DNA from 4 places in the Bacillus sp. C1 genome. Region 1 is predicted to be linked to each of the others. Evidence: riboswitches for the same ligand, from Rfam matches in the RefSeq annotation. Region 1 holds a riboswitch; each other region holds the start of a gene.
What was found. A riboswitch is a leader RNA that binds a small molecule or an ion and turns the genes downstream of it on or off. The one in region 1 is predicted to bind S-adenosylmethionine.

Region 2: linked by a shared signal. The riboswitch ahead of ACX5JI_RS14305 (methionine ABC transporter ATP-binding protein) and the one ahead of ACX5JI_RS10790 (YezD family protein) in region 1 are both predicted to bind S-adenosylmethionine.
Region 3: linked by a shared signal. The riboswitch ahead of ACX5JI_RS23105 (ABC transporter permease) and the one ahead of ACX5JI_RS10790 (YezD family protein) in region 1 are both predicted to bind S-adenosylmethionine.
Region 4: linked by a shared signal. The riboswitch ahead of metK (methionine adenosyltransferase) and the one ahead of ACX5JI_RS10790 (YezD family protein) in region 1 are both predicted to bind S-adenosylmethionine.

What each region holds. Positions count from the first base shown of each region.
Region 1 covers NZ_JBTMZT010000002.1:831,682-839,296, forward strand. Annotated here, with positions in the region: gene lysA (diaminopimelate decarboxylase) at 219-1,535, shown strand; SAM riboswitch class I at 1,646-1,755, shown strand; gene ACX5JI_RS10790 (YezD family protein) at 1,828-1,971, shown strand; gene ACX5JI_RS10795 (phosphoadenylyl-sulfate reductase) at 2,056-2,760, shown strand; gene sat (sulfate adenylyltransferase) at 2,806-3,936, shown strand; gene cysC (adenylyl-sulfate kinase) at 3,950-4,552, shown strand; gene ACX5JI_RS10810 (nitrite/sulfite reductase) at 4,555-6,177, shown strand; gene ACX5JI_RS10815 (DUF3906 family protein) at 6,189-6,401, shown strand; gene cobA (uroporphyrinogen-III C-methyltransferase) at 6,642-7,418, shown strand; gene ACX5JI_RS10825 (sirohydrochlorin chelatase) at 7,420-7,615, shown strand, end outside.
Region 2 covers NZ_JBTMZT010000004.1:91,615-99,229, forward strand. Annotated here, with positions in the region: gene sufS (cysteine desulfurase SufS) at 1-203, opposite strand, end outside; gene sufD (Fe-S cluster assembly protein SufD) at 203-1,495, opposite strand; gene sufC (Fe-S cluster assembly ATPase SufC) at 1,511-2,296, opposite strand; gene metQ (methionine ABC transporter substrate-binding lipoprotein MetQ) at 2,536-3,342, opposite strand; gene ACX5JI_RS14300 (methionine ABC transporter permease) at 3,369-4,034, opposite strand; gene ACX5JI_RS14305 (methionine ABC transporter ATP-binding protein) at 4,027-5,052, opposite strand; SAM riboswitch class I at 5,281-5,390, opposite strand; gene ACX5JI_RS14310 (hypothetical protein) at 5,516-5,860, opposite strand; gene ACX5JI_RS14315 (thioredoxin family protein) at 6,013-6,321, opposite strand; gene ACX5JI_RS14320 (toprim domain-containing protein) at 6,325-6,669, opposite strand; gene gcvH (glycine cleavage system protein GcvH) at 6,987-7,370, opposite strand; gene ACX5JI_RS14330 (arsenate reductase family protein) at 7,412-7,615, opposite strand, start outside.
Region 3 covers NZ_JBTMZT010000014.1:25,746-33,360, reverse strand. Annotated here, with positions in the region: gene ACX5JI_RS23135 (TetR/AcrR family transcriptional regulator) at 1-12, opposite strand, end outside; gene ACX5JI_RS23130 (YusW family protein) at 194-661, shown strand; gene ACX5JI_RS23125 (peptide ABC transporter substrate-binding protein) at 699-2,303, opposite strand; gene ACX5JI_RS23120 (ABC transporter ATP-binding protein) at 2,317-3,090, opposite strand; gene ACX5JI_RS23115 (ABC transporter ATP-binding protein) at 3,087-4,097, opposite strand; gene ACX5JI_RS23110 (ABC transporter permease) at 4,054-5,058, opposite strand; gene ACX5JI_RS23105 (ABC transporter permease) at 5,072-5,989, opposite strand; SAM riboswitch class I at 6,128-6,233, opposite strand; gene ACX5JI_RS23100 (DUF3951 domain-containing protein) at 6,402-6,614, shown strand; gene ACX5JI_RS23095 (hypothetical protein) at 6,632-7,135, opposite strand; gene ACX5JI_RS23090 (LPXTG cell wall anchor domain-containing protein) at 7,523-7,615, opposite strand, start outside.
Region 4 covers NZ_JBTMZT010000013.1:94,341-101,955, forward strand. Annotated here, with positions in the region: gene ACX5JI_RS22850 (MogA/MoaB family molybdenum cofactor biosynthesis protein) at 1-259, opposite strand, end outside; gene ACX5JI_RS22855 (hypothetical protein) at 649-828, shown strand; gene ACX5JI_RS22860 (hypothetical protein) at 835-1,026, shown strand; gene ACX5JI_RS22865 (GNAT family N-acetyltransferase) at 1,041-1,565, shown strand; gene metK (methionine adenosyltransferase) at 1,604-2,803, opposite strand; SAM riboswitch class I at 2,972-3,094, opposite strand; gene pckA (phosphoenolpyruvate carboxykinase (ATP)) at 3,446-5,032, shown strand; gene ACX5JI_RS22880 (ATP synthase subunit I) at 5,583-5,954, opposite strand; gene ACX5JI_RS22885 (hypothetical protein) at 6,112-6,342, shown strand; gene ACX5JI_RS22890 (hypothetical protein) at 6,552-6,773, shown strand; gene ACX5JI_RS22895 (DMT family transporter) at 6,802-7,615, opposite strand, start outside.

The DNA of each region.
Region 1 (7,615 bases):
CCTAATAAGAAACGCGTGTGAACATTGTTCCGCGCGTTTTTTGTTTACCCTGCGTGAATGGAAAATAAGATTCCGTCCCTTCAAATGTAAGAAGTTAGGTGATTCATGCCGATAAGGCCTAATTGCTGAAGGTTAGTAATCAAGGGGAACTAAGGGCGCGCTGCAATGAATAGAAGATTGGGGTTATGAGTTTTAGGAGAAATAAGGGAGGAATTCAAATGTATTTACACGGCACAAGCCGAATCAATGAGCAAGGACACTTAGAAATTGGGGGATGCGACACAACGCAGTTAGCTAAGCAATATGGGACACCACTTTATGTATACGATGAGGCTTCTATTCGGGAAAAATGCCGCGCGTTTCATCGTGCTTTTCGTGAAAGTGGGTTCTCTTACCAAGTAGCTTATGCAAGTAAAGCGTTCTTGTGCATGGAGATGTGCCGCGTAGCTCGTGAGGAAAAGATGTCATTAGATGTTGTTTCTGGAGGAGAACTATTTACTGCTTTGCAAGCAGGATTTCCTGCCTCACGTATTCATTTTCATGGTAATAATAAAACAAAAGAAGAGATGGTAATGGCGCTTCAGGCGAATATTGGCTGCTTTGTTGTAGATAATTTCTTTGAAATGGAAATATTACATGACTTAGCAGAGCAATATGGAAGAATTGTAAATATATTAATTCGGGTTACACCTGGGGTAGAAGCTCATACACATGAATATATAACAACAGGGCAAGATGATTCGAAATTTGGTTTTGGAATTTCTACAGGTCAAGCAAGACAGGCGATTCAAATCGCGCTAGAGAAATCAAATTATAATGTGTTAGGTATTCATTCGCATATTGGATCACAAATCTTTGAAACAGCAGGGTTTGTTCGAGCGATTGAAGTATTGCATAAATTTTTAGAAGAGATACGAGAACAGACCGGTTATGTTGTAACGGTGTTAAACGTCGGTGGTGGTTTTGGTATTCGCTATACAGAAGCTGATACACCACTTACACTTGAGACATATGTGCACGCTGTAACAGATGCAGTGAGAGAACAATTTACAAGAAATCATTATCCTCTCCCTGAAATATGGATTGAACCAGGGCGTAGTATCGTTGGGGATACAGGCACAACAATTTATACAGTAGGAGCTGTAAAAGAGATTCCTGGCATTCGTAAATATGTGTCTGTTGATGGAGGAATGACAGATAATTTAAGACCAGCTCTATATGGAGCGCGTTATGAGGCGACGTTAGCGAACCGAGGGAAAGCGGCGGCTGAAGAAGTTGTTTCAATTGCTGGAAAGTGTTGTGAGAGTGGAGATATGCTTATTTGGGATATAGAGTTACCGCAAGTTGCTTCAGGGGATCTGTTAGCAATTTCTTGTACAGGAGCATATGGATATTCTATGGCGAATAATTATAACCGTATTCGTAGACCAGCTGTAGTATTTGCAAAAGATGGAACATCGCAAGTCGTTGTTGAGCGTGAAACATATGACAATATAATTGGGAACGATCGCATACGTATAAAAGAGCTTGTATAGTCAATAAAGAGGAGTTGCTTGAGATAGGTAGCTCCTTTAAAAGAAAAAACAAAATATATCGGAAAACTAGGATTGAAAAAAATCAGAATTATGATAAAATACAAATACAAAGCTTATCAAGAGAAGCGGAGGGAACTGGCCCTACGAAGCTCAGCAACCTGCTTAATAGGAAGCAAGGTGCTAAGTCCAGCAAAATGGTGTCCATTTTGAAAGATAAGGTAAAATATATTACCGAACAGTCTTTTCGAAATGGAAAAGATTTTTTTTTATGAATAAAAAAGGGGGGCTGTTCGTGGGAGTACGTGGACATTTTGACGAAGTAGCGGAGAAGATTCAAACGATGCTTGCTGATATGAAATATGGTTCGATTACAATTGTTGTGCAAGATGGAAAAGTGATCCAGCTTGAGAAAAGTGAAAAGGTACGCTTAAAGTAAAAAGCGCTGACTAGAAAAACTAGAGGCGGTTTTAATCTATTCATTAGGTTAAAACCGTCTTTTTGCGTTACAGGGGGAAAAAACATGTTGACGTATGAAACGTGGCAAGATGATGTCGTTTCTTTTTCGGAAGAAGATGAAACAAAAGGAGCGTTGCAAGTATTAGAGTGGGCCTATAAACATTATGAGGATGAAATTGTATATGCGTGTAGCTTTGGTGTAGAGGGGATGGTTTTACTGCATCTTATAAACCAAGTAAATCCATCTGCGAAAGTTGTATTTTTAGATACAAACGTTCATTTCCAAGAAACATATGAATTAATTAAACGGGTGCGCGAAAAATTTCCTGATCTTCAAATCATCGAAAAACAACCTTCGCTCACATTGGAAGAACAAGTAAAAGAGCATGGGGATAAGTTATGGGAGCATAATCCAAACCTTTGCTGTAAATTAAGGAAGATTTTACCACTTGAAGAATCTTTAGTGGGTGGGAAATCTTGGATTTCGGGGTTAAGAAGGGAACAATCTGAAACTCGTAAGCATACAAAGTTTATAAATCAAGATCATCGTTTCCGATCTGTTAAAATTTGTCCGCTCATTCATTGGACATGGAAAGAAGTGTGGCGTTACGTATTTAAGCATCATTTACCTTATAACCCTCTGCACGATGTTGGGTATCCAAGTATAGGCTGTGAAAAGTGTACGTTTCCTGTAGGCGAAGGGGGGGACTCAAGGGATGGGCGATGGGCTGGCAAGACAAAAACGGAATGTGGTCTTCATTATCAATAAAGACTGAATGAATTTTAAATGCATGGAAAGAGGGGGATCAGGAAGATGAGCAAAGCACTAGTAAATCGTGTTGATGAAACATATGAAATAAAGAGAATTACAAAAGAAATTGAATTAGACAAAATCGCTTTAAGTGATTTAGAGCTCCTTGCAGTAGGGGGATATAGCCCGCTTACTGGTTTTTTAAAGAAAGAGGACTATCAATCCGTAGTAGAAACAATGCGTTTAGTAAGCGGTGATGTATGGAGTATACCTATTACACTACCAATCACAGAAGAAAAGGCGCAGCAATTTCAAATAGGTGAAGAGGTCAGGCTTGTGAAAGAAGGGGTTACCTATGGTGTGATTCAAATTGAAGATATCTTCACACCAGATAAAGGGAAGGAAGCGTTGCTTGTTTATAAAACGACTGATGCCGCTCATCCAGGTGTAAAAAAAATATATGACAGGCCCAATGTTTATGTGGGAGGAACGATTACACTTGTGAAGCGTTTTAAAAATGATAAGTTTGCTTCTTATCATTTAGATCCAAGTGAAACTCGTGCTGAATTTGCAAAACGTGACTGGAAAACAGTGGTGGGTTTTCAAACGAGAAATCCTGTTCATCGTGCACATGAATATATTCAAAAATCTGCGCTGGAAATTGTAGACGGCTTGTTTTTGAATCCGCTTGTTGGTGAAACGAAGTCAGATGATATTCCAGCTGATGTGCGGATGGAAAGTTACGAAGTGCTTTTGAAAAATTATTATCCGAGTGACCGTGTCTTTTTAAGTGTTTTTCCAGCAGCAATGCGTTATGCAGGACCACGTGAAGCGATATTTCACGCGCTAGTTAGAAAAAACTTTGGATGTACACACTTCATTGTTGGACGGGATCATGCTGGAGTAGGTAATTATTATGGTACGTACGAAGCGCAAGAAATTTTTAAGTATTTTACAGTAGAGGAGTTAGGAATTACACCGCTCTTTTTTGAACATAGTTTTTACTGTACAAAATGTGAAGCGATGGCTTCTACGAAAACGTGTCCGCATGGTAAGGAAGACCACGTTATTTTATCAGGTACAAAAGTACGAGAAATGCTACGAAATGGAGAAATTCCGCCAAGTACATTTAGTCGTAAAGAAGTAATAGAAGTATTAATTCGTGGTTTGCAAAAAGAAGTTGTTACGAAATAAGGGGAGAAAGAGGATGAATAGAAATATTACTTGGCACACAGCATCTATTTCAAAAGAAGAAAGACGAAAGAAAAACGGCCATCACAGTTTTGTGCTCTGGTTTACAGGATTATCTGCTTCTGGAAAATCAACAGTAGCTAATGCGGTCGCTAGAAAATTGTTTGAAAAAAATATTGGGAATTACGTGCTCGATGGCGATAATATTCGTCACGGTTTAAATAAAGATTTAGGATTCTCTGAAAGTGATCGGACAGAAAATATTCGTCGTATTGGTGAAGTGGCGAAGTTATTTGTAGACCAGGGAGGTATTGTACTAACAGCATTTATTTCTCCGTTTCGAGTGGATCGTCAACAAGTAAGAGATATTCTTGACAAAGATGAATTTATTGAAGTGTTTGTCAAGTGCCCAATAGAAGAATGTGAGAAGCGTGATCCGAAAGGACTCTATAAAAAAGCAAGACAAGGCGATATTAAACAATTTACCGGTATTGATTCGCCATATGAAGAGCCTGTAGGGGCAGAAGTAGTTGTAGAAACACATTTGTATTCAATTGAACAATGTGCAGCGCAAATTATCAGTTACTTACAAGAACGTAGCTTTATACAGGGGGAGTAAAAATGAGTTGTGAAAAAGTGTGGGCAAACAATGAAAAGTTAAATGCTACAGAAAAAAAGAAATTAGAAAAAGATGGATTAGAGATTTTTAAAGATATTCCGTATTATGCTGAAAATGGGTTTGCTTCTATTCCGAAAGAAGAGTGGGATTCCTTTAAATGGGCAGGTTTATATTTACAGCGTCCAAAAGAAGCAGGGTATTTCATGATGCGTGTAAATATTCCTTCTGGTATTTTAACGAATGAACAAGTTGAAGTATTAGCTTCTATTGCAGAAGATTATGGTCGTGATGTTCTTGATATTACTACAAGACAGGCGATTCAATTTCATTGGCTTGAAATTGGTCAAATACCAGACATTTTTAACCGCTTAGAAAAAGTGGGATTATCAACAGCTGGAGCCTGTGGTGATATTACAAGAAACATTATTGGGAACCCTCTCGCTGGTATTGATGGTGATGAATTATTTGATACAGCACCAATTGTAAAAGAGGTATATGAGTTCTTCCAACATAATGAAGAATTTTCGAATTTGCCTCGAAAGTTTAAAATGTCAATTAGTACTAATGTATATAATGCAGCAAATGCTGAAATTAACTGCGCTGCCTTTACTCCGGCTACAAAAGAAATTGATGGGAAAACAGTGGAAGGCTTTCATTTACGAGTGGGCGGGGGATTATCTGCTCGTCCGTATTTAGCTCAGGAGTTAGATTTATTCGTTCTTCCTGAACAAGTGAAGTCGGTAGCAATTGCAATTGCTACAGTTTTCCGTGACTTCGGATATCGTGAAAAGCGGCATTTAGCACGTTTGAAATTTTTAGTCGCTGATTGGGGTCCCGAAAAATTCAAAGAAAAACTATTAGCATATACAGAGCCTTTACACGATAAAGGAAAAGATGCTTTAAAAGGATGGAATGCAGGTTATTTTTACGGTGTTCATAAGCAAAAACAAGGTGATTTATCATATGTGGGCTTTAATGTACCTGTTGGACGTTTACATTCTGAGGAGTTATTTGAAATTGCTAGAATTGCGAAGCAGTATGGAAATGGTGAAATTCGTACATGTAACTCGCAAAACTTTATTATTCCGAATGTTCCGAAAGGTAACGTTGAGGCACTTTTACAAGAACCATTGTTTGAATCGATTTCAGCAAAACCAAAATCATTCATAGGATATGCAGTTTCTTGTACGGGAATTGAGTATTGTAATTTGGCATTGGTAGAAACGAAAGCAAGGTTACGAAACATTGCTGACTATTTAGATACGCAACTTGTACTTGATGTGCCAGTCCGTATTCATATGACGGGATGCCCGAACTCATGTGGCCAAAGACAGATTGCTGATATCGGATTACAAGGAGTGAAATTGAAAACAAAAGAAAAAGGGATTGTTGAAGCGTTTGAAATTTATGTAGGCGGTACGTTATTAGATGGTGGTGTTTATAATCAAAAATTAAAAGGAAAGATTGATGGAGAAGATCTTCCGAATGTTCTTGTATCATTTTTAACATACTTTAAAGAACAGAAACTACCAGCTGAAACTTTTTATGAGTTTGCAGAACGCGTTGGAGTAGAAGATCTACAATCAGTGTTAAATACAATTTTAGAAGAAGTGATTGCATCTTAGGAGGGAGCAATATGGATTTGTATCGTTTTGAAGCAGTGTTGGCAAATGGTGTTGTTCCTGTAGTGGTTGTTGCCGAAAGTGAAGAACAGGCATTTAGACTTGTAGAAGTAGAATTAGAGAAGTATTTTTTACCACTACCAGAAGTGAAGGAAATCTCTCTGCATGAAAAAAAGAAGATTCGAAAAGGTGCAGCATTTGTTATTCATGAGCAAGAAACATTGTAATACGAAAGATAGATAAATATAGGATTAAAAATAGATAGAAAATCCTTCTTTTAGGCGAAGGGAGGAGCTATAAATAGAATAGCCTTATGTTAAGTGGAAATAGAGGAAGGAAATGAGTGGACGTCCTCTTTTGTTTTCATCACCGCGGATTACATGCTAACAAATCAAAATGAATATATGGTAACTTCCATTCGTAATCGGGATGGAAGTTTCACTTTATAGTAGAAATGAGGAGAGATGATGGGGAAAGTATATATCGTTGGAGCAGGACCGGGGGATCCGGATTTAATTTCTGTAAAAGGGGTCAAGTGCATTGAGCGAGCAGATGTCATTTTATATGATCGGCTTGTTAATAAAGAATTACTTTCTTATGCTTCAGCAGATGCAGATCTCATATATTGCGGGAAGTTACCGAACTATCACACAATGAAACAAGAGACGATTCATGCTTTTCTTGTTAAATATGCGAAAAAGGGGAAAATTGTAACACGTTTAAAAGGTGGGGATCCGTTTGTGTTTGGAAGAGGTGGGGAGGAAGCGGAAGTGTTAGCGAAGCATGGTATTCCATTTGAAATTGTACCTGGTATTACAGCAGGTATTGCTGCTTCAGCGTATGCAGGTATTCCTGTTACACATCGGGATGTAAGCGCAAGTTTTGCTGTTGTGACAGGGCATCGAAAAGATGAAGCTGAAGAAGAAGTAAGATGGGAAAACTTAGCGAAAGGTGTCGACACGCTTGCTGTATATATGGGGGTAAGTAATCTTCCTTATATATGTGAACAACTTTTGAAACATGGAAAAGAGGAAGACACGCCCGTTGCTATTGTGGAGTGGGGAACTACATCATCTCAGCGAACGATTACAGGTACGTTAGGAACAATTGTAACGCGTGCTGAAAATGAGAGGATTCAAAACCCGAGTATGATTGTGATTGGTGAAGTTGTTCGTTTTCGTGAAAAAATTCATTGGTTTGAAAAGCAAGCTGAAATTACGTATCCAGTAAGCGGAGTGTTATAAAATGAAAGCTGTATTATATATATGCCATGGGAGTAGGCTCCAAGAGGCAAAAGAGGAAGCGATAGCATTTATTTCTTCTTGTATGAATCGTGTATCAGCTCCTATTCAAGAGGTATGCTTTTTAGAGTTGGCGAGACCTTTTATTTCAGAAGGTTTTGCTGCTTGTGTAAGAAGAGGAGCGACAGAAATTGTTGTTG
Region 2 (7,615 bases), on a different contig from region 1:
TCATACGCATCGGTAGCTTTCGTACCGAGCGTATGAACACCGCGATGCACGTTAGAATTATATTCTTTATAGTAACGTTCTAACGTTTCAATAACTTGAATTGGTTTTTGAGAAGTTGCTGCACTATCGAAATAAACAAGTTGTTTGCCGTTCACTTTTTGATCAAGAATTGGAAACTGTTTGCGTATTTCATGAATATTCATTAGCGAACTTTCCTTTCGATTACCTCAACAAGCTGTGTTTTTACTCCTTCAATTGGAAGCTCATTAACTACAGGTGCTAAGAATCCATGGATGACTAAACGTTCTGCTTCTCGTTTTGGAATACCACGACTCATTAAGTAGTATAGTTGGATTGGATCTACGCGACCTACTGAAGCTGCGTGACCTGCCATTACATCATCTTCATCAATTAAAAGAATTGGGTTTGCATCACCGCGAGCTTTCTCATCTAACATAAGAACGCGAGAAGATTGTTGTGCATTTGATTTAGATGCACCGTGTTCAATCTTGCCAATTCCGTTAAAGATAGATGTTGCGCTATCTTTTTGTACACCGTGTTTTAAAATAAATCCTTCAGAGTGCTTACCAAAGTGAACAACTTTCGTTGTAAAGTTTTGTGTTTGGTTACCACGGCCAATTGTTACTGTTTTCGTATCAGCAAATGATCCGTCGCCCATTAAGTTCGTTACGTTCTCAGAAATTGTATTTCCGTCGTTCATAAGACCTAATGCCCACTCAATACGTCCATCGCGTCCTACTGTACCGCGGCGGTTTACATAAGCTGTTACATTTTTCGCTAATAGATCAACCGCACCGAATTTCACTTGTGCACCTTGTTCTACGATTACTTCTGCCACGATATTTGCAATACCTGTAATCATTTCGTTCGCTACGTAGTTTTCTACATATGTTGCAGAACTGTTAGCATCCGCTACGAATAATACGTGGTTATATACGTTCGCTTCTTCGCCGTCTACTAAAAATACAGCTTGAAGTGGTGTTTCAAGAACAACGTTTTTCGGAACATATACGAATGCACCGCCGTTGATTAATGCTGCATGAAGTGCTGTTAAGCGATGCTCATCCACTTTCACGCCGTCTTTCATTAAGTACTTTTGTACTAATTCAGCGTGCTCAGTTGCAGCTGTAATGATATCTGTGAAAATAACACCTTTTTCTTTTGCTTCGGCAGATAAAGAAGCAAATGCTGTTGTACCAGTACGCTGTACTAATACGCTGTTATTTTCATCAATTAAATTTTTCACTGCTTCTGGAAGCTCTGCTAAAGAACTTACAGGCTCTTGCTTAGCAGCGTCGCCTTTTCCGATAAAGTCCCATTTATCGATTTTTGTTTTATCAGGCGTTGGCATTGGAAGTTCAGTTGCTTGTGCAAGAGCTTGTAAGCGGAACTCAGTCAACCAAGCAGCTTCGTTTACTTCGCTAGCGCGCTGACGGATTGTTTCTTGATCGAAAGGTAATGTACCAATTGTCATGTTTATGCTCCTCTCTTACGCTTCTTGCTCTGCTGTTTCGTCTTCAATACCTAATTCTTTTTTAATCCAGTCGTAACCTTCAGCTTCTAGACGTTGTGCAAGCTCAGGGCCACCAGATTTAACAATGCGACCGTTCATCATAACGTGAACGAAGTCTGGAGTGATGTAGTTTAATAGACGTTGGTAATGCGTAATCATTAGGCAACCGAATTCTTCACCGCGCATTTCGTTAATACCTTTAGATACAACTTTTAATGCATCGATATCAAGACCAGAGTCGATTTCATCTAAGATTGCGATTTTCGGCTCAATCATCATTAATTGAAGAATTTCGTTACGTTTTTTCTCACCGCCAGAGAAACCTTCGTTTAAATAACGTTGTGCCATTTCTGGATCCATTTCTAGGAATTCCATATTTTTATCTAATGTACGGATAAATTTCATAAGAGAAATTTCATCGCCTTCCTCGCGTCGTGCATTAATTGCAGAACGTAAGAAGTCAGCGTTTGTTACTCCGCTAATTTCACTTGGATATTGCATTGCTAGGAATAGACCCGCTTGTGCACGCTCATCTACTTCCATTTCTAATACATCTTCACCGTCGATGATGATGCTACCTTCTGTTACTTCATATTTTGGGTGACCCATAATTGCAGAAGATAAAGTTGATTTACCTGTTCCGTTAGGTCCCATAATTGCGTGGATTTCTCCACCTTTTACTTCAAGGTTTACACCTTTTAAAATTTCTTTGCCATCGATTGATACATGTAAATCTTTAACCGTTAATGTAGAACCAGCCATCTCAATACCTCCATTAATCCTCTATATACATTTTAAAAATTCCTAAAACGTTCATATTCTCATTTTATTCTCATTCTAATTTTATATCAAATAAAATGATATCGCAAACGTTGAGAAAATGTAACAATTTTTTCACAAATGTATATAAGTATTTCCTTCACATTCTACTATGATACATCTTTCTTCTTATTTATATAAAGAAAAAAGAGCTGGAGATTTCTCAGCCCTTTTTCAAGTCATTATTCTTTTACAGGAACAACTGTCCCTTTATATTCTTTCTTAATGAAATCTTGAATTTCTTTTGAATGTAACACTTCTACAAGAGCTTTAATTTCTTTTTTATCCTTATCACCTTTACGAACCGCAACAACGTTTGCATATGGAGAATTATTATCTTCAATCGCAATCGCATCTTTCGCTGGATCTAATTTCGCATCAATCGCATAGTTAGAATTAATTAAAACAGCATCGCCTTCTTTATTGTTATACACTTGCGGTAATAAGCCAGGCTCAATGTCCGTTTTGAATTTCAAGTTTTTCGGATTATCCGCAATATCTTTTGGAGTAGCTTTAACTGGGTCTACACCTTCTTTAATTTTTAAAATACCTGCTTTTTGTAAAATGGCTAAACCACGCCCATGGTCAGCAACCGAGTTACTCATAATAATTGTCGCTCCATCTGGAAGTTCTTTTAAACTCTTATATTTTTGAGAATAGACACCAATTGGTTCTAAATGAATTTTCCCTGCAATTTCAAACTTGTAACCTTTATCTTTAATTTCTTTCTCTAAGTACGGAATATGTTGAAAGTAGTTTGCATCTATCTCTTTATCTGCTAACGATTTATTCGGCAATACGTAATCTTGGAATGGTTTAATGTCTAATTCGATTCCTTTTTTCTCAAGTAACGGTTTTGCCTTCTCTAAAATCTCAGCGTGTGGTACGTTAGAAGCACCAACAACAAGCTTATCTTCACTTTTTCCTCCGCAAGCCGCTAACCCAAAAATTGACGTTGTAATAAGTGCTGACAGTAATAATTTTTTCATGTTATAAACACCCTTCCCCTTTTTATTTATCGTTTATCAATTCGAGTTGTAACAAGGTCCCCAATAATCTGAATCAAAAACACAACGAGTAATATGCAAATTGTCGCAACAATTGTTACATCATTATGTCCCCTTTGAAATCCATCTAAATAAGCAAGTGTCCCAAGACCTCCAGCACCGACAACACCTGCCATTGCTGTATAACCTACAAGAGCAATTGTTGTTACTGTAATACCCGATACGAGCGCTGGTAATGATTCTGGTATTAATACTTTCCAAATGATTGTGCTCGTTTTTGCTCCCATTGCTTTTGAAGCTTCAATCACACCTTTATCAATTTCACGAAGCGCGATTTCAACCATCCTTGCATAAAACGGTGCTGCCCCAATAATTAAAGCTGGCAGCGCTGCACTCGCTCCAAGAATTGTTCCAAGAAGAAGCTTCGTAAATGGGATTAATAAAATAATTAAAATGATAAATGGGATCGAGCGGAAAATATTCACAAACGCTCCAATCACAGTATGAACCATCTTGTTTTCCCACAAATTATCTTTTGCTGTCATAAAGAGTAATAATCCTAAAATGAGACCTAAAGCAAATGTAGCAAGCGCTGCAATTGCCGTCATGTATAATGTTTCACCTGTTGCTTCTAGCATTTGATTCCAATCTACGTTTGCAAGTAACTTATCCATGCGCAATCACCTCCAGCTCTACTTGTTCTTGATGAATTCCTTCGATTGCTTGCTGGATTGCAGCCTCTGTACCATTCAAATGAACGACTAAGTTTCCATAAGATCCATTATTTGTTTGTGCAATATTCCCTTGCAGCACACTCACTTCTATATCATCCCGTCTCATCAATCTCTGAAGTACCGGCCGCTCTACAGAATCGCCAATAAACTGCAAACGAATCACTTTACCTTCTGGATATTTCTCTAATAGGCTCTCAATCGTTTCATTCGTATCTTCTGAATCTGTTATTTGTTGTACAAATCGCTTTGTAATCTCCTGCTGCGGGTTACGGAATACATCTAGTACAGGACCTGTCTCTACGATTTTCCCTTTTTCCATTACTGCAACGCGATTACAAATTTTTTGAATGACATGCATTTCATGTGTAATAAGTACAATCGTTAAACCAAGACGTTTATTAATATCTAATAGTAAATCTAAAATTTGATCTGTCGTTTCTGGATCAAGTGCTGATGTCGCTTCGTCGCAGAGGAGTACTTTCGGGTCATTCGCTAATGCTCTTGCAATCCCAACGCGCTGCTTCTGTCCTCCGCTTAGTTGAGACGGATATGCATCGCCTCTTCCTTCCAATCCAACAAGACGAATTAACTCATCCACACGTTTTTTTCTTTGTTCTTTATCTACACCTGCAATTTCAAGTGGAAACGCAATATTTTCACGAACCGTTCGTGACCAAAGTAAGTTGAAGTGCTGAAAAATCATACCAATTTCTTGCCTTGCTTTTCGAAGCTCACTTCCAGTAATCGCTGAAATCACACGATTTGCTATCGTAATTTGTCCGGAAGTTGGTTTCTCTAATTGATTAAACAATCTAATTAAAGAACTTTTCCCAGCGCCACTATATCCAATAACGCCAAAAATTTCACCTTTCTCTATTTTTAAATTGGCATTATCCACAGCAGTGACATCACCACTTTTTGACTTATATATTTTCTTTACATTCTCTAATAAAATCATGATGTTCACCCCTTTTTTAGTTAAAAAGCGTAAGCAGCTCGTTCTGATTTACTCCCACAATTTTTTATTTTTAATGTGAGAATTGCTTAAACCTAACTGTCGCTATAGCTAAATTTCTTGTTAGCTCTTCTTATTATTCGAATGTCCTCCTCATTCAAACAACAAAAAACCTTTCTGCTTTTAGAATGAGCAGAAAGGTTTATATGCGTATATCAACATTATCCCTTCCTCTCATCTCTCAAAGCATTTGCTTTGCAGGAATTGGCACCATTTCAACATAAAAGTTGACGGTTGCCGGGTTTCATAGGGCTCAGTCCCTCCACCTCTCTTGATAAGAGAAATCAGATTGAATTTTCGTCTGATTTAAAATTTATGAAATTGTCTATATTTTATGACTTGAATTGTATCAATATACAACCATTATGTCAATAGAAATTTTCGCAAAAAGAGAAACTTCAGAATATTAAGCCCCGACAGACATTGGTTTACATATATGAAATACAGATTCCAATAATAACATCGTACGATACGTTCCGTTATATTGAACACGCCCACTATTTAAAAGCGTTTGTAATCGTACATTTCCAGTTACTAATCGCCGTAAATCTTCCTCTTGAAAACAAACAAGTTGCTCTGTTCCCCTCGCCTCTTTCAAAAGTTGTATATACTCTCTTGAAATTTGAAGTGAGTAACACTCATCCCTAAAACAAATATTAATTGTCTTCTCTCTTTGGCGTAAAAGTGGCTCGAGGTGATATTGGCTATTGGCATACGTTACAAATGATTGAAGCAACGAATATAATTCCATTCTAGTCACATCCTTCATATCACTTTCTACTACATACCATTCCATCTCCTCAAAGGGCAATCCTGTTACTTTCTCTCGACAAATAATGTAGCACTTCTATCTTTCAAGCATATTTCCCAAGAAATATGTCGAGGCGGCAAAAACTTTGCCGCCTACTGTAATTCTTTATATAAATATTCAACCGAATGAAATGCATATATTTTCTTCATCAGTGCTCCTCTTTCAAATACAAGTAAACAAGGTACACTTTCTATTTCATACTCTCTCGCTAAATAAGGGGCATAGTTTAAATCTAGCATTCCTATTTCTAATTCAGCTATAGTAGCCTCTACCACCGTTAGCATCTTCTTTGCTAATTGGCATGTTCCACACATCGGTGTATATACATATAACACTATTTTTTCTTGGTCTGCTATTAGAGCTGTAGCTTCAGCACCTGTCCACTCAATCACTTCTATCATTCCTTACCGTAAATATTCTGTATAAACGTCGATGTCAGCTCCCCATAATACATTCGCTAAATGCGAAGACGGCGCAGTTGCCACTTCACGATACGAACGATCAATGTAAATATGCTCAGCTTGCGGAAATTCCTTACGAAATTGCTTTCTTAGCTTCTCCCCTGCATCATCTGCATCCACTAGCACATATACTTCTTTATCAAAAAACTGATCAATGAACTCATCCATTTTCGACAAACCAATTGTACCATTTGTACAAACAATTTCCACAGGTTCTCGAATAATAGATTCAATCTTTCTTCTATCTGACTTTCCTTCGACAATAATGACTTTCTCTACATAAACCATATGTCATCACCCGATCACCATGTACTATAAAACAACCTTATTAGTATATAGTATATTCGATATTTTCATGTTGTTTCCTGTTTATTTTTGTAAAGAAGAAAAGCGCAAGCGGCTCGCTCAGAATGTGAGGGGGATGGAGCTTCTGATGTAGAGGCGCTCTTTGCCTCGCAGGAAGACACGAAGCCACCGAACATTCTAGCCGCTGGAGCTAGACAATGAAAAGCGCAAGCGGCTCGCTCAGAATAGGAGGTCGTTGGCTCACAAAATGCAAAACAAAAAGGACAGCACATAGGCTGTCCCTTTTATCTCGACTAAAATTAGTCTTGGTTTGTCATTTCTGCGTATTTTTCTGCAGATAATAACTTCTCTAATTCACTTGCATCAGAAAGTTCAACTTTAACCATCCATGCACCTTCGTATGGAGATTCGTTAACAAGTTCTGGTTGGTCGCTTAAGTCTTCGTTTACTGCTACAACTTTACCACTTACAGGTGCGTATAATTCAGAAACTGTTTTAACAGATTCTACGCTTCCGAATGGCTCGTCAGCTTCAATTGTTGCACCTACTTCAGGAAGTTCAACGAATACGATATCGCCTAACTCACTTTGTGCAAAATGAGTAATACCGATAACAACTTCGTTGCCTTCAGTTTTTACCCATTCGTGTTCTTCAGAGTAACGTAAATGATTTGGAATGCTCATGACTGTACCTCCAGTGAATGTATTAATTATGTAAAAATACCTTATTGGTACTTTTTCCACACACTTTCAAACTGCTCTTCGTTAAAACCAAGTGTTACATTCGTGCCATCTGTTACGATTGGACGTTTAATCAACATGCCGTCAGACGCTAATAGTTCAAACATTTCGTCCTCACTTGCATCCTTTAACTTATCTTTTAAGCCAAGTTCACGGTAACGCATTCCACTTGTATTAAAGAATTTTTT
Region 3 (7,615 bases), on a different contig from region 1:
TGAGCGCGCCATATAATCCTCTCTTCCATATGCAAGTGATCACTTACATTTAGATTATATAACTTTTCTAAATATTGTCAATCCGTTTTTTAAATCAAATAGTATAAGGAAAATAATTTATTTAAAGCACATACATAATTACACAAAATCAGGAAAAACTTGTATAGAAAGATACAATAAGGAGGAATATACGATGAAAATTTTACTTTCGACTTTATTAGCACTTATGCTAGTACCTGTATTAACAGGTTGTAAGGCGCCTGTTAAAGAAGATACAACTTCTGAAAAAAAGACAACAGAAAATGCAAAAAATGAAGCACCTGCGGATTTAAAACTAAACTTCAATGAATTTGATTTAGATGCAGATTATCAAGATACGAAAAAAGATTATGAAGCTGACTACAAAAATAAAGATGCTAACCAAAAGATGGAAGCAAAAATTGAGGACCATAAAACAGATGCAAGACTAACAGGTGACGAAGCATTTTCAAAACTAAGTCCACTTCTACAAAAGCTAAAGTTTGATAAAGATACACCTGACCAAGAAGTAATTGATCAAGTTGTAGACGTATTCCAACTTGATAAAGACTATCAAAAGTTTGATTTAGAAGTTGTTTTCTCTGATGGAACAAAGAAAGAGTATAAGAAAGAAATCAAATAAAGAAGTCGGCAATTTGCCTACTTCTTTATTTTTCTACTTACTTTTCAACTTTCGCGTAGCGTAAATCCGGACTAGAACCGATATAATACTCGATACCAGAAACAGATTTCTTCTGCAAATAAGAATCAGAAGGGAATATAATTGGAATTAACGGTGTCTCTGCAAACATAATATCTTCTGCTTGATGCAATAAGTCAAAACGCTTACCTTCATCTTGTTCAACATTTGCTTGTTTCACTAACGCATCAAATTCTTTATTATGCCATTTTGCATAGTTATTCGGACCGTCACCTGCATACAATTCTAATTTCGTAATTGGATCTAGTACAGAACCACCCCATCCCATATAAGCTAATTGGAAGTCACTTTGCTTATACGTATCAATATAACTTTTCCATTCTTTATTTTCTAACGATACATCTACACCTAAGTTTTTCTTAAACATTTCTTGCATTGCTTCCGCCACTTTTTTATGTTGTGTATCGGTTGTATATTTCAACGTTACTTGTGGCAGCTTAGACCAACCCTGTTCTTTCATACCCTCTTCTAATAATTTTTTCGCTTCTGCCACATCAAATTTTAAATAATCACCTTTTTCTTTACGGAAATCACGGCCACCTTGTGTTTTTGCTCCCTCTGGAACAAATGCATATGCCTCTTGCGCATTATTTTTATATAATTTTTCAACGATAAATTTACGATCAAGTGCTAGCGCAAATGCCTTACGAATTTTCACATTATTAAATGGCTCTTTTTCTACGTTAAATGAATAAATATAAGATGAAAAATCTGCAATACGTTTATATTCTTTATTTCCTTTTTCTTTCTCAATCATTTCTTGTGGCAAGCCGATTAATAAATCTAATTCTTTCGATTTATATAATTGATATGCCGTTTTTGTATCTGGAATAATACGGAACTCTAACTCTTTCAACGTCACTTTTTTATCGTGGAATTCTTTATTCTTTTGTAAAATAATTGCTTGATTATGCTTCCATTCTTTTAATGTAAATGGTCCGTTTGTAATTAATTCTTTTGGATCTGTTTTTAATTTATTTTTATCATCAATTGATTTTTTCGAAAGCGGAATAAATAATGAACTTGCCAGTTTTTGTTTTATAGAAGCGACTGGATGCTCAAGCGCCACTTTTAATGTTTGAGCGTCTACCGCTTGAATACCAACTTGTCCTTCTTCTCCTTTCCCAGTGTTATATGCTTCTGCTCCTTTAATAAAATACATTTCGGTCGCATTCATAGCCCCTGTTTTCGGGTTTAACAGGCGCTTCCACGCAAATTCAAAATCATTTGCAGTAACAGGGGAACCATCTGACCATTTCATATTTTTCTTTAAATGGATTGTATATTCAGTTCCATCTGCGGTTACTTCCTCTTTTTCAGCTAATTCATTTTCTATTTTTCCATCACTATTTTTTTTATATAGGCTTGAAAATAAATGATCAATTACGTAACCAGATGTACTATCTGTTGCGATCGCTGCGTCCAATGTATAAGGATCACTACTAATATTCGTTACGAAACGATCTCCCTTACCAGCACTTGCTTTCGATGCTTCTTTCTTACCGCAACCGACAGAAGCAATCGCTAACACTGTTATAATGGCAAAAAGTAAAAACTTCTTCATCCTGCATTCTCCCCTAACCTGAAATTTTTGGTGTAGATTGTAATAATGTTTTTGTATAAGAATGTTGTGGGTTACGGAATACTTCGTCCGTATCGCCAAATTCAACAAGTTCTCCTTTGTATAAGACCGCTACTTTCTCACATAAATAATGAACCATCGGTAAATCGTGAGCGATGAATAAATATGTATAGCCTTGTTGTTTTTGAATTTGTTGCAGTAAATGAACAATTTGAATTTGTAAAGATACATCCAATGCTGAAATTGGCTCATCTAGTATTAACACTTCAGGTTCACATAATAGCGCCCTTGCGATTGCAATACGTTGACGTTGTCCACCGCTGAATTCATGTGGATAACGATCAATATATCGTCTATCTAATCCAACACGCTCTAATGCTTCACCAGCAACTTTATCTTTTTCTTTCTTATCGCCTAATCCAAATGAAATGTAGCCTTCTGTAACACTATCCCTAACTTTCCAGCGTGGGTTTAAAGCCGCGGTAGAATCTTGAAAAATAAATTGTACCTTTTGTAAAAAATTACGTTTTCCCTTTGATTTGAGCGTATGAACAACTTTGCCATTATACTCAATCTCTCCAGACGAAGGTTTTTCAATTCCAGCGATTAGCTTTCCAAGTGTTGTTTTTCCTGAACCACTTTCACCTATAATCCCAAGCGTTGTACCTTTTTGTATTGATAGCGAGATATCCTTTAAAGCGGTGATTTCCCTGTCTTTATCTCCATATGTTTTCGTTACTTGTTGCACTGTAATGAAATCCGTTGTCATGAGACGTTCACCTTCTCTTTTGATTTACCTTTGCTTTGTTCAGTCATATGCTTCCAGCAATACGAAACGTGCTGCGGTGAAGATGCGGTCTCTCCTGGGAAACGATCGATACACTCCTTCATCGCAACCGGGCAACGATTTACAAATGGACATCCAAAACTGTTTAATATTTCAATTGATGGTGTTGTTCCTTCTATTGCCCGAAGCACCTTTTCTGAATCGTCCATATTTGGAATGGCTTGTAATAAACTTTTCGTATAAGGGTGCTGTGGTGATTCAATTACTTCTTGAATCGCACCTTTTTCAACAACACGCCCTCCATACATTACAACAACTAGGTCCGCCACCTCGCGTACGAGAGCAAGGTCATGAGTAATTAATAAAATGCTAGTTTGCTGCTTTTCTTTTCGTTCTTTTAATAAACCCATAATTTGTTTTTGAATCGTTACGTCTAGTGCAGTGGTCGGTTCATCTGCAATAACAAGCTTTGGATGACAAGCAAAAGCAATTGCTAAACAAATACGTTGTCTCATTCCTCCGCTTAGCTGATGCGGGTATTGCTCAAATCGTTTTTCAGGTTCATGTATTCCTAAATCACTTAACAATCCAATCGCAATTTTTTTTGCCTCATTCTTTGATTTCTTTTCATGTTGCAAAATCACTTCCGTAATTTGTCTTCCAACTTTCATCGTTGGATTTAAAGATGAAAGTGGATCCTGAAATATAAATGAAATATCTTTCCCTCGAATTTTATTCCACTCGGATTCTTGCAAACTCGTTAGTTCACCCGCTTGAAAGGAGATTTTCCCTTCATCAATATGAATTGAATCTTGATTTAATCCGATAATGGACTGTGCCGTTACACTTTTCCCTGAACCACTTTCTCCAACGAGTGCAACAATTTCACCTTGCTCAATAGAGAAGGAAACATGTTTTACAATCGCCTGCTTATCATTCTCTTTCTCAACGGCTAACGTTACGTTTTCTAAAGATAAGAGCTGTTCCATGTTTTTTCCCCTTTCGATTTTGCTTCACAATTTTTGGATCAATCGCATCTTGTAAACCATCACCAATCGCATTAAATGCAAACATAATTAACGCAATCATTAATGCTGGAAAAAAGAGTTGCCACCATTCTCCGCTTAACAACGTTCCTAGTGCATCGTTCGTCATCGTTCCCCAGCTTGCCGCTGGAGATTGGATTCCAAGTCCTATGAAACTAAGAAATGATTCTGAGAAAATAGCAGCTGGAATTGTAAATGATAAATTTACGATAATAATTCCTGTTAAGTTTGGAATTAAGTGCTGATAGATAATTTTCATATGCGATGTACCTAATCGTTCAGCTGCAATTACAAACTCCCTTTGTTTCAACGAAAGCACTTGCGCACGAATCAGTCGTGCCATTCCAATCCATCCCGTTAATGCAAGAGCTATAATAATTGTAAAAAGTCCAGGTTTCATAACGATTAATAATAAAATAACAATTAACAAATACGGGATACCATATAACACTTCAATTCCTCTTACAATCCATTCATCAATCCACGTTCCAAGACGATTGCGCCCTCTTATATATCCACTAAGACCACCAATTAGTACTCCCATTCCGATATCAAGTACCGCTGCGACCAATCCAACTGTTAATGAAATTTTCCCACCAGCCCAAACACGTGCCCAAATATCTCGGCCTAGGTCATCTGTACCAAACCAATGCTCACTACTAGGCGGCAAGTTTGTTGCTTCTTTTATTTGCTCATTCGCACTAAACGAAGTTAAGCTTTCACCTATAAGCGAAAAAAGAATAATGAAAACTAATATAACTGTTCCAAAAATTGCAATTGGATTTGAAATAAATTTTTGAAATACTTCTTTCTTTCGGCTAATTGTTAGCTGCTTCTGATTTGCTGTTAGTGCTCTCTTCTCTTCACTAGACAAGAGCTGTTCATCAATTTCATATGCACTCATCTAAATCCCCTCCTCACGTAATAGAACGAATGCGTGGATCAATTAAGCGGTGAATCATATCTGTAATAAAGATGCATCCAATTAACAATGCACTGTAGAAAATTGTTGTTCCCATAATGACTGGATAATCTCGATTAAAGATACTCTCTACAAAATATTTTCCTAAACCAGGAATTGAAAAAATTTTTTCAATAACGAAAGTCCCTGTTAATAAGCCCGCCATAAGCGGTCCTACAAATGTAAGTACCGGGACAAGAGCATTTCGAAGTGCATGTCTTACAATAATTTTCCGAATCGGTATTCCTTTCGCTCGTGCTAGCTTAATATAGTCACTTTGCAAAACTTCAATCATATTAGAACGAACAAATCTCGTAATAACAGCGATTGGCCCTAAAGCTAACGCAAATGATGGTAATACAGTATGGGAAAGTGTGCCCCAAGAAGCAACTGGAAGTAATTCCAATTGAATAGCAAACAATTGAATAAATAATGGTGCCAAAATAAAGCTTGGAATTGAGATTCCTAAAATCGCTAATAAGCTGATCCCATAATCAATAATTTTGCCATGATACAGTGCCGCAAATGTCCCAGCAGCAATTCCAACTAATAATGAAATAATAAATGCCTGTAATCCGATAATTGCCGATGGTCCAAATCCTGTCGTAATAATTTCTGATACGCCTTGACCTGTTGATTGAACGGATTCCCCAAAATCAAAATGAATAACCCCATCTAAGTAAGCAACATATTGATTCCATAACGGTTCATCTAGGTGATATTTCGCCCGCATGTTTTGAACAACTTCCTCTGGGAAAATTTTTGCATCTGATGAAAATGGATCACCTGGTATAATATGCATAATTAAAAATGTCACAGTAGTGATAATCCATAACGTAAATACCATAATCGATAATTTTTTTACAACATACACTCTTATAGCCCCCTAAACACATGAATTTACTTTGTTTTATTGCACTATTTATGCCTATTCCTTCTTTCCTCCTTTTCCTAACGTAAAAAAGCCTTGATCTCAAAAAATAAGATCAAGGCTTAATACATCTATGCCCATCACTTATCTTTCAAGCCTTGCTTGCTGGAATTAGCACGGTGTTCATCTTTCAGAACCCGCTGCTGAGGTTTCATAGGGCCAGTCCCTCTACCTCTCTGGATAAGTAAATTGTTATATTATTATTTAGTTTGAATTGTATATTTTGAATTATAATTCCGAAAAAATGGAAAGTCAATCCAAAAGGTCGTTTTTAGAAAAATCAGTTTTTATGGTGGTACTTCATTTTTCACTTTATAATTAAAATAAAAGATTCACCCCGAAAAGGAGATGTACAATGGATCCATTACTTATGGCCGTTATAGGATTACCATTAACAATTGTCATATTAGTCATCATTGGCTTCTACAAATTATTTGTTAAAAAGAAAAGTATCACTTCTTTCTATACCCCATTCGATAACATTACCGGTCAAACAATTTCAGAATTTCACGAGGAACAGAAAATCTTAGTAGCTGAAGATGAAGACGGGGATGGAAAGAAAAAATAACCTTGCACATCGCGAGGTTATTTTTGAAACTCTTGTTGAAAACGTTTATAGTATGTTGAAGCTGTTGAAAAGTGAACTTCTATATCACGAATTAATGACGAATCCTCATCTTTCGCTAACTTCTCTAACTTCTTCATTGCTTGTTCCGTCTCGTTTAAGAAACCGACATACAACTCATGTTCTTGCTCTTTTGACTTAGGTACGCGAATCTCTTTACGCATGTGATCAATATCCTCTAACATGCTTGCCGTTACCTTCTGTACATCTTCTTTAAACTTAGCATGTACTAATGCCTTCCCGCCTTTTTCCTTCGCTTCTTCCCACAATTTTACCGCTTCATTTAACTCTTTATTCATTTTCTCATCGTACTTCTTATGCACATCAAGATATACTTTCATCTCTTCTGTCTGTTCTGCCGATTGTTCTACTTTTTCTTTCGGTTCTTTTGTGTCCTTGTTTCCGTTACATCCTGCTAAAAGAAGCATACTTCCAAGCAAGATAACACCCCACACTTTCTTCATCTCTTACTCTCCTTTTATCCCGCATTAACGGGCAGTAGGACTCCCACCTCAAAGTTCAGCATATACAAAGAAGTTAGATGGGAGATCAACTGCCCGTAAAGGCCCGACTCGTTTAACTAATAATCAGTGGGGGATGAAGCCCCCCACTGATTAAAGTTTCACTTTATCTACCTCTACTACTTATCTCCACTTGTTATTATAACGAGAACCTTTCACACTTTGCACTTATGAGCTTATTTTTATACACATATAACAATTTTTGTCACAGTATCGTCACTTTATACTACTGATATCTCCATAAAGTGAACCTTTCGAAAGCAATAAAAAACCCGGTAATCTACCGGGTTCTTGTAAACGGAAAAATCAAATATGTAGTTTTACCGCTTATTATTTATTAATAGTTGTACGACTGCGTCTATATGCAAAAGCACCACCAGCAAGCATTACAACGCCAAGTAATGTCAGCATATTATCGCTGCT
Region 4 (7,615 bases), on a different contig from region 1:
GCTTTGTAATGCCTGTTCCTCCATTTGTTAAAATAACATCAACATCTTCTTGATGATATCCACTTAATACAGCCTGCCTAATACTTTCTTTATCGTCTTTCACAATTTCATAAGCCGTTACGATGTGTCCTGTTTCTAATAATAATTGTTGCAATAACTTACCGCTCTTATCAGTTTCTTCAGTACGTGTATCAGAAACCGTAATAATTTTACAACGCACTTCTTTCGGCGCTTGTTTTTTATGTTCTGTAACGCTCATCTTCATCTTCATCCTCTCCCTCTTATGAACTACTCACAATTTTATCATATCGTATCGACATTCTTTCAAATATGAAATACATCACATTTACATAATTATCTAGTGAACAACTAAAATACCATGATACAATATTGGTATATAAATACAAATTTAAAAACTGACACACCCTTTGTTTTTTAGTTGGAAGAGAGCATCCGGCCGAGTGTAGTAGCGGTCAGTTCTCTTTTTATCCCCATGCCATGTAAAAACAAAAAAAGAAATAAGTGGGAATTTCCTTTTGTTTTCATAACCGCAATTTAGATGTTGGAAAATCAAAATGGATATATATAACCATAAAAGGTAGATTTCAATACATACTAAATAAATTTTCATAATTAGGAGGTTTATCTATGGAACTGTATCAAAAACTCACAACAGTATTCATCCTTCTATTTGTTGCATCCATCAGCGCTGGGATGGCGCTAAAGGAGGCCGTACCTTACTCCGCAATCAGTGGCTGGGGATTTGCGACGGTCTTTTTACTATGCAGTGCATTTTGTGCTGGAAAAGCACGCCAGAAGAAAGGATGATGAACATTGTTCCGCAAAAAACCTATACTTTGCAAGTCATGTGGGAAGGAAATTCAAACATATGAGAAAGCGTGGGTTCATATGCCGTTTCCTCCAAGCGGGATGACGAATATGAAAAAATATATTGAACTCGATGGGGTAGTATATTGTAATTCTTGTGCTGGAGTATGTAAGAACCAAAGTGCTGAGGTGAAATAAAGGAGGTTTTCTACTTGTTCGAGACAAATCGGATTCGTTTACGAAAGTTTTCAGAAAATGATATTCCAACCTATTACCATTGGCGAAATGATATAGAAGTTATGAGCACTACCAGTCTCACCCTTGATACATACTCTTTCCCGGAAACAGAGCAGTTTTGTGAACAAATCATTCACTCTTCTACCTCTAAAAGTTATATTATTGAACAAAAAGAGGATAACCTTCCAATCGGAATCACATCTTTAATTAACATTGACCCACATAATCGAAATGCAGAATGTATTATCGATATCGGAAAGAAAGATTATTGGGGACAAGGGTATGGAAAAGAAGCACTGACTTTATTATTAGAGTATGCCTTTTTAGAATTAAACTTACATCGTATATCCTTACGTGTATTTTCATTTAACGATAAGGCGATACATCTTTATAAAAAACTTGGCTTTCAACATGAAGGCAGTTGTAAAGAAGCTGTATTTCGAAATGGGAATTGGCATGATATTGAGCTTTTTGCATTACTACAGTCTAATTACAAATAAAAAAGCTTTGCGCTCCCGCGCAAAGCTTTTTTCCTATATTATAGACCAGCTTGCTCTTTTAAAGCTGCTGCTTTGTCTGTACGTTCCCATGAAAGATCTACATCAGTACGTCCGAAGTGGCCGTAAGCTGCTGTTTGTTTGTAAATTGGGCGACGTAAGTCTAACATTTTGATGATACCAGCTGGGCGAAGATCGAAGTTGTTACGAACTAGTTCTACTAGTACTTCTTCAGATACTTTACCAGTGCCGAATGTATCAACTGAAATTGATACTGGCTGTGCTACGCCGATTGCATATGCAAGTTGTACTTCTGCTTTGTCAGCAAGACCAGCTGCTACGATGTTTTTCGCGACATAACGAGCTGCATATGCTGCAGAACGGTCAACTTTTGTTGCATCTTTACCAGAGAATGCACCGCCGCCGTGACGAGCGTATCCACCATAAGTATCAACAATAATTTTACGTCCTGTTAAACCAGCATCACCTTGTGGTCCACCAATTACGAAGCGACCTGTTGGGTTAATAAAGAATTTTGTTTCTTCATTAATTAACTCAGCTGGTACAACGTGTTTAATAACGTGTTCTTTTAAATCACGATCGATTTGTTCCCATGTAACATCAGGGTGATGTTGCGTAGAAATTACAATTGTATCGACGCGTACTGGTTTACCATTTTCATCATACTCAACTGTAACTTGCGTTTTACCGTCTGGACGTAAATATTCTAAAGTTTCATCTTTACGAACTTCCGTTAAACGACGAGCTAATTTGTGAGCAAGTGAGATTGGAAGTGGCATTAATTCTTTTGTTTCATTACATGCGAAACCAAACATTAAACCTTGGTCCCCTGCACCAATTGCCTCAATCTCAGCATCAGTCATTTGACCTTCACGTGCTTCTAGCGCTTGGTCAACACCCATAGCGATGTCAGCAGATTGCTCATCGATAGATGTTAAAACTGCACAAGTTTCTGCATCGAATCCGTATTTTGCACGAGTATAGCCGATACCTTGAATTGTTTCACGAACGATTTTTGGAATATCTACATAAGTAGAAGTCGTAATTTCCCCCGCTACCAATACTAAACCAGTTGTTACTGTTGTTTCACAAGCTACACGTGCATTTGCGTCTTTTGCTAAGATCGCGTCTAAAATTGAATCAGAAATTTGGTCACAAATTTTATCTGGATGTCCTTCAGTTACAGACTCAGATGTGAACAGATGACGTTGTTTTGTCATTTGGTAAACCTCCCTACAGTAATTGTATATATTGTACGGAACTCATCCTTAATTTGCCACAAACTGCGACATTCATTTATTCTCCCACACAAGTATAAAGAAAAACCTTTCCCTATTATATAGAGGAAAGGTTTAATTTGCTACTTGCATACTGCTTTTTGCCCTTCGCTCTTATCGTTCGAGACCTTTCGCCTCGCACAGGTTTTAGCACCTATTCACTTGTTTATTACCGTTACAAGTGAGGTTGCTGGGCTTCATCGGGCCTGTCCCTCCGCCAGCTCGGGATAAGAGAGTATCCGTCCCAACCTATACTAAAGAAATGATATTCATTTGTCAATTCATATTCACATATTCCTAATAAGTTTTTCATAGAATCCCTCCCCGTTAACCATAAAATAAAATATCACACCTTCAAAATGTAAAAAAAGACAAGTAAAATGCCCCATTGACGAGAGTATTCTAGTCATGAAAAGATCCCAATGAGAGTCTCAATTTATGTCGAAAGAAATATAAATAAGAAAGATAATACATTCACACAAACAAAAGTAAATAAATAGTATACATTATTTATATGATTGTGTTATACTCTTGGTGGGGATTACGAGAAATATTTCATTAAAATGAAAAGGATGGTATATAAATATGAGTACTGTGAATGTCCAAATTGGATTACATGAATTACTGAACGGAAGCAATGCACAGATTCAACTAAGCGTTCCACAATTAGTGGAAAAAGTACTAATGAGAAACGAAGGAAAATTGACTTCTACTGGTGCCGTTTCTGCTTCTACAGGAAAATATACAGGACGTTCTCCTAAAGATAAATTTATTGTGAAAGAAGCGTCGATTGCAGATAAGATCGCTTGGGGTTCTGTCAATCAACCGATTTCTGAAGAACATTTTAATAAATTATATACAAAAGTATTAGAATACTTAAAAGAAAAAGAAGAATTGTTCGTATTTAAAGGCTTCGCTGGTGCGGATCGTAACTATCGTCTTCCGTTACAAGTTATTAACGAATATGCATGGCACAATTTATTTGTACATCAATTATTTATTCGTCCAACTGAAGAAGAATTAACAAATCATGAATCTGAATTTACAATTGTTTCTGCACCAAGTTTTAAAGCAGATCCAGCGATTGACGGCACAAATTCTGAAGCATTTATTATGGTTTCATTTGAAAAACGCATCGTATTAATCGGTGGTACGGAATACGCTGGAGAAATGAAAAAATCAATCTTCTCTATTATGAACTTCTTACTTCCAGAACAAGATATTTTATCGATGCACTGTTCTGCAAACGTAGGTGAAGAAGGCGATGTTGCTTTATTCTTCGGTTTATCTGGAACTGGTAAAACAACATTATCTGCTGACCCACACCGTAAATTAATTGGTGATGATGAGCATGGTTGGTCTGATAACGGCGTATTTAATATTGAAGGCGGTTGCTACGCAAAATGTATTAACCTTTCTCATGAGAAAGAGCCACAAATCTTTGATGCAATTACATTCGGATCAGTTCTTGAGAACGTTGTAATTGATAATCAAACACGCGTTGCAGATTATAATGACACTGCATTAACAGAAAATACACGTGCTGCATACCCAATACATGCGATCGATAATATCGTAATGCCAAGTGTTGCAGGACATCCAAATACAATTATTTTCTTAACTGCTGATGCATCTGGCGTATTACCTCCAATCAGTAAATTAAATAAAGAGCAAGCTATGTACCATTTCTTAAGCGGTTACACTAGTAAACTAGCAGGAACGGAGCGCGGCGTAACATCTCCGCAAGCGACATTCTCAACTTGCTTCGGTTCTCCATTCTTACCACTTGACGCATCTCGCTATGCTGAAATGCTTGGTGAAAAGATCGAGAAACATCATGCAAAAGTATTCCTAGTAAACACTGGCTGGACTGGTGGCGAATACGGCGTTGGGAAACGTATGAACTTAGGTTACACTCGTGCAATGGTGCAAGCAGCATTAAACGGCGAGCTTGATAACGCTGAAACAGCAAAACATGACGTCTTCGGTCTTGAAGTACCACTTCACGTGCCTGGTGTACCGGATGAAGTATTAATGCCTGAACAAACATGGGCCGATAAAGCAGCTTACAAAGCAAAAGCAACCGAACTTGCAAATCAGTTCAAAGAAAACTTCAAGAAGTTCGATAACGTTTCTGAAAGCATTATTAAATTAGGCGGCCCAATCGCTTAATTTAACCTTTACTGTTGGAATACCCCTTTACTCATATGAATAAGTATGTTGTAACCAAAAAGTTTCGCGTACTCACCGACAAAACCCAAGCGGAGCTTTACAGGTTACACTTACTTACAAATAAAAAAGAAGCTTACGATAAAAACGTAAGCTTCTTTCTATGTATAACTTTTCACCATACCAATCATAGCTTCGAGCACAAAAGCGGATCCCACACTCACGCTTTAGCCCGGCATGAGGCAAATACAGGCATTGACCGATTCTACGCATGAACGGATCACCTAAAAAAGGATTTTGTACTTATGTCAGGCCGTGTAGAAAGGGAAATGCTACAAAATTATAAAAAGAAACATGTTGATCTGATGAGGTTTGTTCGTATAAAATGGTGAATGAAATTTTATCAGCAATTTTTCAAATATATCAACCGTTTCTCACAATATATCGACGCAAATTTGAATATATTAACGATTCGACAAAGGATATCGACTAATCAACAAAAAACAGAAGCCCCCTAGCTCCTGTTTCCCAACAAACTGACTTAAGTACTTATCTATTCCTCCGCATCTTTCATACTATAATACGCCAAATTCACAACGATTAAAAAATAACCGCCCATAATCCCAACCGCAAACGCCCACATAACCATATGGTGTTCAATCTCATACATAATAATCGCGCCGAGTATCGCTGCTGCGAAGCGATTAACCATACCGAGTGTTGGTGCTTTACTCTTTTTTACAATACTATCTCCGAGCTTTTCAATCCGTCTTCCTAAAATCCACACGCAATACATACTAACAAGTAGACCAATCCCTGCCCCTAAAAAGTGTGCAGAAAAAGGTGTCATCGCCCAGCCTACTAGCATCGCGCCTAGCAAATAATACATTTGGATTTTAAATGACTTTAACGACATACTAATCATGCAATTCTCCTTTACCATTATCATCTTATTGCCATATCATCAGATTTTATCTGTTACATTCCAAGAAAAAATAACATAACTACTATGATTATGTTATTAAAATATTTTTCAGAAATAATATTATACAAGATTTCTAGTTTGGAAAGAGACACAATTTGTGACATTTTTACAAACATTTTTCATAGATTTACAAAAAAGTGATATCAATCTACAAAAATACGGATATGATGTATATATAAATCCATTTTGGATTTTTCAACACATAACCCGTTGCTATAAAGGACAAAAAGTGAACTACACTCATTCTCTCTCTTTGTTTTCACTTGGCATGGGACAGGAAGAGGGGCTGACCGCTTCTACGCATGGCCGGATGCTCTCTCCCTCCTAAAAAGAATGGTTTTATGTCATTTTTTTAATTTGTATTTATATACATTACAGCCTTGGAAATATAAAGAAACCTCCACTCATTCTCTCTTTCTGTTCTCACATTGTATGGGGCGAAAATAGACTCTGTCCCGCCGAATCCCTTCTCCTATCTAATGGCTTATATCGGTTTTCAATTTGTAAGTGTAAATACACATATAAAGGGGGCATCTAATGATTTATTTTTTAATGGCTCTCATCCACCTCACTATCCCTGCACTTATAGGACTCTCATTATATTGGTACACAAACAAACATAGTATCTTCTACGCTGTCCTTGGTACCCTTCTCTCTGGAATTATTCTCACTACACTATTTCGCATACCTATTCTTAACTTCATTCCACTTATTATCGCGATTTTGTTCCTTATATTTTTACCAAAAATAAAAAAATAGGAAAGCAGATCACGATTGATCTGTTTTCCTATTTTGATATATGCTCTGACACGACAGATTGCGCCTCAAGTTTTTCAGACTTCACAAACCATAAACCGAGAAAAATAATACCTCCGCCAATCATTTGCTGCAGCGAAATATGTTCCTGTGCCCATACTGCCGCAAATACAACCGCAACAAGCGGTGTAATATACATATATACCATCGTATGAGAAGCCCCAATTCTTTGCACTCCAATATACCACATCACTAAACCGAATACGGTTACAAAGAAAATGGAATATAATAGCGCAAACCACGTCATTCCTCGTTCAATTTGAAATGGCAGCGAAAAAGTATACGAGCCGCTTAGTATAACAAGTGGAATTGCGCCAACAACTGCTGACCATGCCGTTACACGAAGGGCTGAATATTTTTTAATAAGTGGTCCTGCTAACACTGGATATAGCCCCCAGCACAGCGATGTAACAATTCCAATTCCATTTCCGTAAAAAGACCCCGCGAGTGAATGCCCCGCCAATAAAACGAGCCCAGCTCCCCCACAAGCTATAATAGAACCAATTAATTTTCGGGAAGAAAACTTCTCTTGTTTTAAAAAAATCGCAAACATCGTTGTAAAAATAGGTGAAATAGAAATAAGTAAAGAAGCATTCGTAGCGGATGTATATTTAATCGTCTCCATAAACAACGTTTGATACAATACGATACCGACAATACTCACAACGATGAGCCTCGGTATGTCTCTTCTCTCCATATACAATGATTTTTCCATATAGAATGTCAATAATAATAATAGAGGTGCTGCTGCAAACATACGAAGCGCAGTAAATTCAACTGCCGTA